DNA from 2 places in the Planifilum fulgidum genome. Region 2 is predicted to be linked to the other one. Evidence: riboswitches for the same ligand, from Rfam matches in the RefSeq annotation. Region 2 holds a riboswitch; the other holds the start of a gene.
The links. Region 2 has a riboswitch for S-adenosylmethionine ahead of BM063_RS01970 (homocysteine synthase). Riboswitches for the same ligand answer to the same signal wherever they lie in the genome.
Positions count from the first base shown of each region.

Region 1: another riboswitch for S-adenosylmethionine. It lies ahead of BM063_RS05130 (nitrite/sulfite reductase); the one in region 2 lies ahead of BM063_RS01970 (homocysteine synthase).

Region 1 is NZ_FOOK01000006.1:73,024-78,533, reverse strand. Features, by position in the region: SAM riboswitch class I at 1,690-1,812, shown strand; gene BM063_RS05130 (nitrite/sulfite reductase) at 1,878-3,503, shown strand; gene BM063_RS05125 (DUF3906 family protein) at 3,516-3,743, shown strand; gene BM063_RS05120 (phosphoadenylyl-sulfate reductase) at 3,800-4,534, shown strand; gene sat (sulfate adenylyltransferase) at 4,531-5,510, shown strand, end outside.
Region 2 is NZ_FOOK01000002.1:194,591-200,100, reverse strand. Features, by position in the region: gene BM063_RS01980 (ornithine--oxo-acid transaminase) at 1-1,129, opposite strand, end outside; gene BM063_RS01975 (FAD-binding oxidoreductase) at 1,329-2,681, opposite strand; SAM riboswitch class I at 3,016-3,125, shown strand; gene BM063_RS01970 (homocysteine synthase) at 3,202-4,503, shown strand; gene BM063_RS01965 (aminotransferase class I/II-fold pyridoxal phosphate-dependent enzyme) at 4,582-5,510, shown strand, end outside.

The DNA.
Region 1 (5,510 bases), on a different contig from region 2:
GCGCTGAAAGCCCTCACCCAAATTGTATCATTTGCGGGCGTTTCTCTTCAAAAAGGGGATGTTGCCCTGAACCGGTGGATGACCAAGGAGCGTGGAATCGACAGGACCAGACGACCGATTTTCCCGGGTCAAGCGGCTATTCCAAGCCGATGGGGCGGAGAGGGCATTCGAAGGCAATCGGCGGCGGGTTGCGGCGGGCAATGACGAAGAGACTTCCTCCCCGGAAAATGGTTCTTTGAATCGAACGGGGCCGGCTTCTGTTTGGGTGAAAGGTCCGGGGGAGAGGGCGGTCGGAGCTCACCGCACAGGGATTCGCCCTGAAGGAGGAAAAGGGACGTTCCTTTCCCCCGTCCCCTGAAGTTCCGGATATGCGTAAAGCGAAGATATGACAAATCCCGCAAAAACCGGGAAAAGCGACTCCGGATCACCTCCGATTTTCCGCAATTTGCGTCCGCCAGTCTCATCGGCACTGCTTCCCCGGAGGTCGCAGCATTTGGCAGTGGGGATGTATGGCGACTTTCGGGGAACAGCCCGTTCCGGGCGCGAAAATCTCCTTTGCCCCTTCTGCAAGCGCCCTGCACTCCGGTCCGCTTTCGCATGCAAACCATCCTCCACTTTTTCCAGGCGGGCACGTTCCACATCCGCTTCAGGTCGGTGAGCACTTCAAACCTTGGCGGCTTCATCCCGCCGGGGCGATGAGCTGCTGCCATGTCCAGGGCTGGAGCCCGGCCGGAAGTTCTTCGAACTGGATGGTTTCGATTTCCCATGGATACCAAGAGACGGCGGAGATTTCCCGATTCATTCGGTAATCCGGACAAAGAAAGCCTCCGTCGCATGCGGCAGACGGGAACACAGCGCGGGAAGCCGCCGCAGCCATCTCCGGAACCTGTTCAAGGCATTCCAAGATTCAATCGTTTCATCCGCTGTCCGGAAGCTTCAAAACGCCTCGACGGGACCGCCCCCACCCATATCCGGAAGCCGGACTTCCCGATTTTCTTCCAAATCTTCCACCCGTGCCAAGAGGATGCTTTGAATCTCTTCTCCGAGCAGCCTGTCCGTCACGGATAGGGCGGAACCTATGGGAAGAGCGATCACCCGCTCTTCACCCGTGGTCTATCCATTCCGGAATCCGTTCCGGCAAATGACGCAGCGGGAAAACAGGGGTCCCCTGTATTTTCCTCTTGCGGAAACGCATGCGGCATCACTTTCAAAAATAGCCGATCCCCGCATTTTGCTCGGCTGGAAACCGCCGGGTCGATGTGGAAACTTCGGCCCAAAGCCGATCCTCCCGACACGACAGCATCCCCCGTCCTTCACTTCAACTTGTTCCTGATTCTATGCCGTTTTCAGCAACCTCCTCATGGCCTGCGCTTTTTTGATTTCGCTGACCGCATCCGCACCCGCCGCCGGGAGGCGTACGGATTTTTCTTATTCTGACGGTTTCATAAACGCCGTCTCATCCGGCCGTTCACCGCACCACCCCTGTTTTCGCGGGCCGGGCAGGCTCACGCCCCTTCATCCCTGGAAACCGTCCAGGGTTGAGAGGTGGTTTTTGCATTTTTCTGTTGACATGTTAGAGAACTCGGGATATCCTGTGATTAAAACATAGTTAATTAACCTTATTTATTGGATTTTATAACTCATTAAGAAGGTTAGATTTTAAACATTCCTATGCATATTCCGTCCTATTCCTCATCCAGAGAGGCGGAGGGACCGGCCCGATGAAGCCTCGGCAACCCGTTTCGCCTCTCGCTTCGGAGGCGGGACACGGTGCCAATTCCGGTGGGGCACTAGGGTCCCTGAAGATGAGGAGGGAAAACCATTCCCTTTCCTCTTTTCAGGGAAAGGGATTTTTCATTTCAAAGGGGGAGTGAGCCATGGCCGAGCGGCGGAAGTGGAAATGGGAGGAGCATGCGGCGGAACTGAATGAGGTGGAGCGGCTGAAGCTGAAAAAGGACGGCCTGGACGTGATCCAGGATATTTACCGGTGGGCGAAGTCGGGCTATGAGTCGATTCCTGAGGAGGATTTCGTCCGCCTGAAATGGGCGGGCATCTATCAGCAGCGTCCCAAGGACGGACATTTCATGATGCGGGTCCGCATTCCGTCCGGACTGTTGAATTCCCGGCAGGTGCGGGTGCTGGCGGAACTGGCCCGGGACTACGGGCGGGGGCTGATCGATGTCACGACCCGCCAGTCGGTCCAGTACCACTGGCTGCGCATCGAGCACATTCCGGACATGTTCCGCCGGCTGGAGGAAGTGGAGCTTCATCCCTACGAGGCCTGCGGGGACTGCCCCCGAAATATCGTGGGCAATCCGTTGGCCGGCATCGACCCCCACGAGCTGATCGACACCCGTCCGATCGTCGAGGAATTGGAGAGAACTTTCCTTCTCAACCGGGAGTTTTCCAATTTGCCCCGGAAGTACAAAATTTCCGTCTCGTCCAACGTCTACAACGCGACGAACGCCCAGATCCACGACCTCGCCTTCACGCCGGCGGTCAAGGAGATCGACGGAAAAGAGGCGGTCGGCTTCCACGTCTGGGTGGGGGGAGGCCTCTCCTCCCGTCCGCACATGGCGAAGCAACTGGACATGTTTGTTCTGCCGGAGCAGGTGGTGGAGGTGGCCGTGGGCGTGACCCGGCTGTTCCGGGATTACGGATACCGGAAAAAGCGGCACCGGTCGCGACTCAAATTCCTCGTGGCGGACTGGGGGGCGGAGAAGTTCCTGGAGGTGCTCGAAACCTACATCGGTCCCTATCCGTCCCGGGGGAAGGACCGGCTTATCGGGTGGAATGCGGGGTATTTCACCGGAGTGCATCCCCAGAAACAGAAAGGTTACTTCTACGTGGGACTCAATGTGCCGATGGGCCGGACCTCCGCGGAGGAGTTTTTCCGGCTGGCCGATCTGGTGGATGAATACGGTTCCGGTTCGCTGCGGACCGTCAACACCCAGAACCTGATCATCCCCGACGTGCCGGAGGAGAGGCTGGATGATCTGCTGGCGGAACCCCTTCTCCAGCGGCTTTCGCCTTATCCCAAGCCCTTCGTCGGCCATGCGGTCTCCTGCACCGGAATCCAGTTCTGCAACCTGGCCCTGACGGAGACGAAGGCACTGATGCGCCGGGTGGTTGAATACCTGGACGAACAGGTGGAGCTGGACATCCCCATCCGCCTGCACATCAACGGGTGCCCCAATTCCTGCGGACAGCAGCAGATCGCCGACATCGGCCTGATGGGAGGGAAGATGAAGACGTCCGACGGGATGATCGAGGCGTACACCGTCTCCGTCGGCGGCCATCTGGGGAAAGGGGCGACCTTCAACACCCCTCTCAAGGGAAGGGTTCCGGCGGACCGGGTGGCCCCGGTGTTGAAGGAACTGATTCTCTTCTACAAGGAGCACCGCGAGCCGGAGGAGCCCTTTTGGCGCTTTGTGAGGCGGGTGGGAATCGACGCCCTGCAGAGGCGCTTCGACGAAATCCTGAGCCGGACTGCGGCGTCTTGAGGGGTGGCGCCGATGAGCCGGGAAGGGATCTATCTCTATAAGGTGTCCGCGGAAATACGGGGGAAAGGGACCGTTTATGTCATCCTGCTCGCCGCCAGCGATGAAGGGGCGTTCGCGGCGGCGGAGAGGGAGCTGGAGCGCCACTTTATCGCCGCGCCTCCGGTGACCGAAATGGTTATCGAGGAGAAGCGCTCCGCCGGAAAAGGAAAGGGCTTCGTCGTGGAGACCGCTGCGTTGTGAACGAGCGAACCAAAGGGGAGGGTGACGAATATGGAATGAATGGGAGGGATCAAAGAATGAATGAATCATCCGAAAAAATCCAGGTGGAGCGGAAGGAGATTCAAAGGGCGGCGAAGGATTTGAGGGATGCCCATCCCTCGGAGATCCTCGCCTGGGGGGTAAAAAAGTTCGGCTCCCGGAAGATCACCCTGGCGTGCAGTTTCGGGGCGGAGGATGTGGCCCTCGTCGATATGCTGCAGAGAATCGATCCGGAGGTGGACATTTTCTACCTGGACACGGACCTCCATTTTCCGGAGACGTACCAGACCCGGGACCGGCTGACCCGGCGGTACGGAAAGAAGTTTATCCGCGTTACTCCGGATTTGACGCTGGAGCAGCAGGCGGAAAAGTGGGGGGACCGGCTGTGGGAGCGGGATCCCAACCTCTGCTGCCGGCTGCGCAAGGTGGAACCCCTCAAGAAGATGCTGGTCGGTTACCAGGCTTGGATTACCGGCATCCGCCGGGAACAATCCCCCACCCGCGCCCATGCGGAAGTGGTGGAGTGGGATGAGGCCTTCGGCCTGGTCAAATTGAATCCCTTGGCCTATTGGACCCACGAGCAGGTATGGTCCTATATCCGGGAGCGGAACGTGCCCTACAATCCGCTGCACGACCGCCAGTATCCCAGCATCGGGTGCCAGCCTTGCACCATCCCCGTCAAACCCGGCCAGGATTTTCGGGCGGGCCGTTGGGCGGGGTTTGATAAAACCGAGTGCGGCCTGCACCCGAACCGGAAAGGGGAATCGCAATGACGGGAACCATCACTCCTCACGGCGGCACCCTGGTCAGCCGGATTGCCGCCGAAGGGGAACGGGAGGAATGGCTGAGGCGGGCGAAGGAACTCCCCGGCTGGCAGATTTCGCCGGTCACCCTTTCCGATTTGGAGTGCATCGCTACCGGGGTGTTTTCCCCCCTCACCGGATTTTTGGGGGAGGAGGATTATCTTTCGGTCCGGGACCGGATGCGCCTGGCGAACGGAACGGTCTGGCCGCTGCCCATCACTCTTCCGGTGCCGGAGGATCGGGCGGACCAGATCCGGGAGGGAAAACCGGTGGCGCTTTGGGGGGAGGACGGGCGGATCTGCGCGGTGATGGAAGTGGAGAGCCTTTACCGGATCGATCGGCGCAAAGAGGCGCGGGAAGTGTTCCGCACCGAAGATGAGAAGCATCCCGGCGTGGCCCGCCTGTACCGTTCTTCCCCGATTAGGGCCGGGGGACCGATCCACCTGCTGCGCCGGCCGGATCACGGCGCCTTCAACCGATTCATCCTGGATCCCTCGGAGACCCGGCGCCGGTTCCGGGAACGGGGCTGGCGCCGGATCGTCGGTTTCCAGACCCGGAATCCGATCCATCGGGCCCACGAGTACATCCAAAAGGCAGCCCTGGAAACGGTGGACGGACTGTTTCTCAATCCCTTGATCGGCGAGACCAAATCGGACGACATCCCGGCGGACCTTCGGATGAAAAGCTACCAGGTGATCCTGGATCATTACTACCGGCGCGACCGGGTGCTGCTCGCCGCCTTTCCGGCGGCGATGCGCTACGCGGGGCCGCGGGAGGCCGTGTTCCACGCCCTGGCCCGCAAAAATTACGGTTGCACCCATTTTATCGTCGGACGGGATCATGCCGGGGTGGGAGACTATTACGGCACCTACGACGCCCAACGGATCTTCGACGAATTTCGGCCGGAGGAGCTGGGGATCATCCCCCTCTTCTTCGAGCACAGTTT
Region 2 (5,510 bases):
GGGGAGGGGCGAAGCGGATCGTGTTTTCGTGGGTTTCCTTGCACAAGAGCCCGGCTTCCGCCAGCCGCTCGCAGTGGGGGCGGGCCGGCTCGTAAAGTTCCATCCCGATGAACAGCCCTTTGCCGCGCACTTCCTTGATGATCGGGTTTTGGATCTTGAGAAGTTCCGAGCGGAAGTACTCGCCCAGTTCCAGGGAGCGCTCCGGCAGGCGTTCCTCCACCAGCACTTCCAGCGCGGCGACGGCCACGGCGCAGGCCAGGGGGTTTCCGCCGAAGGTGGAACCGTGGGAGCCCGGTTCGAAAACGCCCAGCACCTCCCGGTCGGCGGCGGTGGCGGAGATGGGCATGACGCCTCCTCCCAGCGCTTTGCCGAGGATGTAGATGTCCGGCTTGACCCCTTCCCAGTCACAGGCGAACAGTTTGCCCGTCCGTCCGAATCCGGTTTGGATTTCGTCGGCGGCAAACAGGATGCGATGTTCCCGGCACAGCTCATAGGTGTTCCTCAGGAATCCCTCCGGCGGGACGATCACGCCGGCTTCTCCCTGGATCGGTTCCATCAGGACCGCGGCGGTGTGAGGGGTGATCGCCTTTCGGAGGGCGTCGATGTCCCCGTAGGGGACGACTTTGAAGCCGGGGGTCAGCGGGCCGAATCCCCGCCGGTACTCTTCGTTGGAAGAGAGGGAGACGGCGGTGATGGTCCTGCCGTGGAAGTTGTTCTCAAAGACGATGATCTCCGCCTGATCCCGGGGGATTCCCTTCACGTCGTAGGCCCAGCGGCGGATCGCCTTGATGGCCGTTTCCACCGCCTCCGCCCCGGTGTTCATCGGCAGGACCATCTCTTTTCCCGTCAGTTCCGCCACCTTCTGGTAAAATTTCCCCAATTGATCGTTGTGGAAGGCGCGGGAGGTGAGGGTGATCCGGTCCGCCTGCTCCTTGAGGGCGGCGATGATCCGGGGGTGACGATGGCCGTGGTTGAGGGCCGAATAGGCGCTCAACATGTCCATGTACCGATTGCCGTCGGCATCTTCCACCCAGACACCCTCCCCCTTGGAAAGGACGATCGGAAGGGGATGGTAGTTGTTTGCTCCGTAGCGTTCTGTCAGTTCGATAATCGCTTCGCTCGTGGTCATGGCGTCCTCCTTTTGTGGGCATGTTCCCCAAATCACTTATCCACATTGTAGTCGGAAGCGGCGTCGGAATCAATGATCGACTTCATTTGGGGAAACCCCCGGGTCTTCTTTTGCAGGAGGTTGGCGCCACCTGTTCCGATGCAGGAGGGTATTGGCAAAGGAGGGGCGTTCCGAGGGGGAGGGGGTGGGGATTCTGAACTTATCTCCGGAAGGCAGGGGGGATGCTTTGAGGGAAGCGAAACACATTTTCAGGATCGTATTTGGCTTTTACCCTTCGCAATCGGGGGTAGTTTGCTCCGTAGTAAACCGGCCCGGAATTTTTAATTCCTTGGTCCGGAACGTTGATATAGGACCCGACGATGAAAGGTTGGAGCTTCCGGCGCGTGTCGCGGACAAGGGCGATATTTTTGGCGGCTTCGGAACGTTTGATCCATGAACTGTTCCACTCGATGTAAAATTTGGCTTTCCGCCAGAAGAACGCCGTCGCCTCAGGGGGGATGCGGCTTACAGCGCCGCCCCAGTTGAGGAAAAAGAAACCTGCGGGGGATCCCGGTTTCGCTTTCTCTAAAAATTGACGCATGACCTGAATCGCCCTTTCCGGGAACGGGCGGATCGCGAAACCGGAAGAGAACTGGTTGCTCCACCTTTGGGTAAGGACTGGATCGGGAGGCAACAAAAAGTTTACTGCTTTCGGGTATGACAACCACCGGATGATCTTCGTCGTGGGAGTGCCGACGCTCAATACAGGCTTCAACAGGCGTACGGCCTCCCTTTTTGGTCCCAGGAACAGCCCCTGCACGGTGACACGGCCTCCGATTTTCGGGCCGATTTCCAAGTAGGTGCCCAGCCTCGTATCGACGGAAGGAGCCCATCGCTGCCATACTCTGAATACCTTTGCGAACTGATTCCATGGCCAGATGATGCGGAATACTGTCGCCCCGGCTGGGGCACGATGCACTTTGAATTTGTATTTGGTATATATCCCGAAGTTTCCGCCGCCACCTCCGCGGGTAGCCCACAGGAGGTCCGCGTGATGGTTTTTGTCTGCACGAATCACCCTTCCCTTCGCATCCACCATTTCCACGCCGATCAGGTTATCGCTGAGAAGGCCGATCGATCGCTGGAGAGGCCCGATTCCCCCGCCGGGTGTGATGCCGCCGATGCCGACGGAAGGGCTGTCACCAAAGGGTGCCATAAATCCTTGCCGTGCGAGGGTCTTCACGATTCTTCCCACGGTGTTGCCCGTCTCGACGATCGCAATTCCCCTTTTTTTATCCAACCAGATGTTTTTCATATCGCTTACATCGATGACAATTCCCCCGTTGACCTGGGAGAGATTTGTTTCCAACGCATGCCTTCCGCTTCTGGCGCGAATGGGGACTCGGTTCTCACGGGCCCATCTGATGGCGTTTGCTACATCTTGCGTCCTTTGGGCAAACACAAACACTTTGGGAAATCTGTTCGTATGGGGATCCCAATTCTTGCGCGCACGTTCATAGCCCGGATCCCCTCTGAAGATGACCCGCCCGGTCAGCCGCGCTTTTGATTTCAACCTTTCCAACCTCCCCTGAGTGAACGTTGCAAATTATCCTATGTGGAACATCGGGGCATGGCGTGGACCGATACAGCGACGAAACCCATTTTTTCGTCGCATCCATCGCGAGCATATGAATGAAACTTTTTTTGCCGTTGAAAAGCGGAAAGCCGACCCTTATTCACCGGTTGGGTCGGCCGGGCTTTCAACGCATTCGACTTTGCCGGCGGTGGAGAGGGCGTCTTCGGGTACGCATTTTTTGAAAAAAGAATGTTGACGAAATTCTGGGGAATCCCTTATAATTAAATACAAGTTTTCAGACGGGAATGACAAGGGAATACCGCATGCAGCACTCTTATCCAGAGCGGCGGAGGGACTGGCCCGATGAAGCCCGGCAACCCCGGACACCGTCCGGAAGGTGCCAATTCCTGCGGAAACCTTCGGGTTTCCGAGAGATAAGAGGAGAGCGGCATCACCAAGCAGCCTCTTCTCTGGATAAGGGAAGAGGCTTTTTATTTAAAAAAAGGAGGAATCGTCGATGGCGGAAGAAAGGCAGTATCGGCCGGAGACCTTGGCGGTGCACGGGGGGCAGGAACCGGATCCCACCACCCTGTCGCGGGCGGTGCCCATTTACCAGACGACTTCTTACGTTTTCCGCGACACTGAACACGCGGCCAATCTGTTTGCCCTGAAGGAGTTCGGCAACATTTACACCCGGATCATGAACCCGACGCAGGATGTGTTTGAAAAGCGCATCGCCGCCCTGGAAGGCGGTGTGGGAGCCTTGGCGACGGCCTCCGGCCAGGCGGCCATCACTTATTCGATCTTGAACATCGCCAAGGCGGGGGATGAAATCGTCTCCTCCAGCAGCCTGTACGGGGGGACCTACAACCTGTTTCACTACACCCTTCCGAAGCTGGGCATCAAGGTGAAATTCGTCGACCCCTCCGATCCGGAGAATTTCCGCAGGGCGATCACCGATCGGACGCGGGCCGTCTTCGGGGAGATCATCGGCAATCCCAAGTTGGATGTGCTCGATCTGGAGACGGTGGCTGCCATCGCCCATGAAGCGGGGATTCCCCTGATCGTCGACAACACCTTCGCAACCCCGCACCTGTGCCGGCCCTTTGATTACGGGGCGGACATCGTCGTTCACTCCGCGACCAAATTCATCGGCGGCCACGGAACGTCCATCGGGGGCGTGATCGTCGATTCGGGGAAGTTTGATTGGACGAACGGCAAGTTCCCCGAATTGACGGAACCGGATCCCAGCTATCACGGCGTGTCCTACACCGAAGCGGTGGGTCCCATGGCCTACATCATCAAGGCCCGGGTACAACTGTTGCGGGACATTGGCGCGGCCCTGTCGCCCTTCAACGCCTTCCTGTTCCTGCAGGGGCTTGAAACGCTCCACCTGCGGATGGAGCGGCACAGCGAAAACGCGCTGAAAATCGCCCGCTACCTCCGGGAGCACGACGCGGTGGAATGGGTCAGCTATCCGGGGTTGGAGGACCATCCGTCCCATGAATTGGCGAAGAAATACCTGCCCAAGGGACAAGGCGCCATTCTCACCTTCGGTATCCGGGGAGGCTTGGAGGCCGGGAAGAAACTGATCGAAAGCCTGAAGCTGTTCTCCCACCTGGCAAACGTCGGCGATTCCAAATCCCTGGTGATTCATCCGGCCAGCACCACTCACCAGCAACTGACGCCCGAGGAACAGTTGTCCACCGGGGTGACGCCGGATCTGGTCCGCCTGTCGGTGGGCACGGAAGCGGTGGAGGATTTGATCGATGACCTGGACCAGGCGCTGAAAAAGAGCCAGAGCGCGGTGGGGGTCTGACCCGGAGCAGGGTTCAGGGAAGAAGCCGCGGCTGTCCGGCCGTTTTTGGACATGCACACACATCTGGGAGGGATCGGCGTGCATCTCGACTCCCGATTGGCGCAAATCGGAACCCGGAAGGATGAAGGCACCGGAGCAGTCAGTTATCCCGTCTACCACGCGACGGCCTACCGCCATCCCGCCCTCGGGGAAAGCACCGGTTACGACTATGCCCGGACGGCCAATCCCACCCGGGATGTGTTGGAAGAGGCGATCGCCGCCCTGGAAGGGGGAGACGCCGGTTTTGCCTGCAGTTCGGGGATGGCGGCGATCCAGACGGTCATGGGCCTGTTTTCCCGGGGGGATCACCTGGTCGTTTCCCTGGATCTGTACGGCGGGACCTACCGGCTGTTTGAACAGGTGCTCGCGAGATACGGCCTGTCCTTCAGCTATGTGGACATGCGGGACCTCTCCGCCGTCCGGAGGGCGATCCGCCCCCAAACCAAAGCCCTGTTCGTGGAAACGCCGACCAACCCGTTGCTGCAGGTGGCCGATCTCCGCGCCCTGGCCGCAGCGGCCCGGCGCCACGGATTGATTCTGATCGTCGACAACACCCTCATGACCCCCTATCTGCAGCGGCCGCTCGCCCTGGGGGCGGACATCGTCATCCACAGCGCCACCAAGTATCTGGGCGGCCACAACGACGTGCTGGCGGGCCTGATCGTGACCAAGGGGGAGGAACTGACCGAGAAGATGCGCTTCCTTCACAACTCCATCGGCGCGGTGCTCGCCCCCCAGGACGCCTGGTTGCTGATGAGGGGGATGAAGACCCTGGCGCTCCGGATGGAGCGCCATCAGAGCAACGCGGAAGCCTTGGCCGGTGCCCTGGCGGAGCATCCGCTCGTGGAGCAGGTGTTTTATCCCGCCTTTGATCCGGAGGCGGCGGCGGTGCAGAGCTCCCAGGCGGCCGGTTTCGGGGGAATGATTTCCTTTCGGGTGAAGGATGCCGGTCTGGTGGCCCCCTTTCT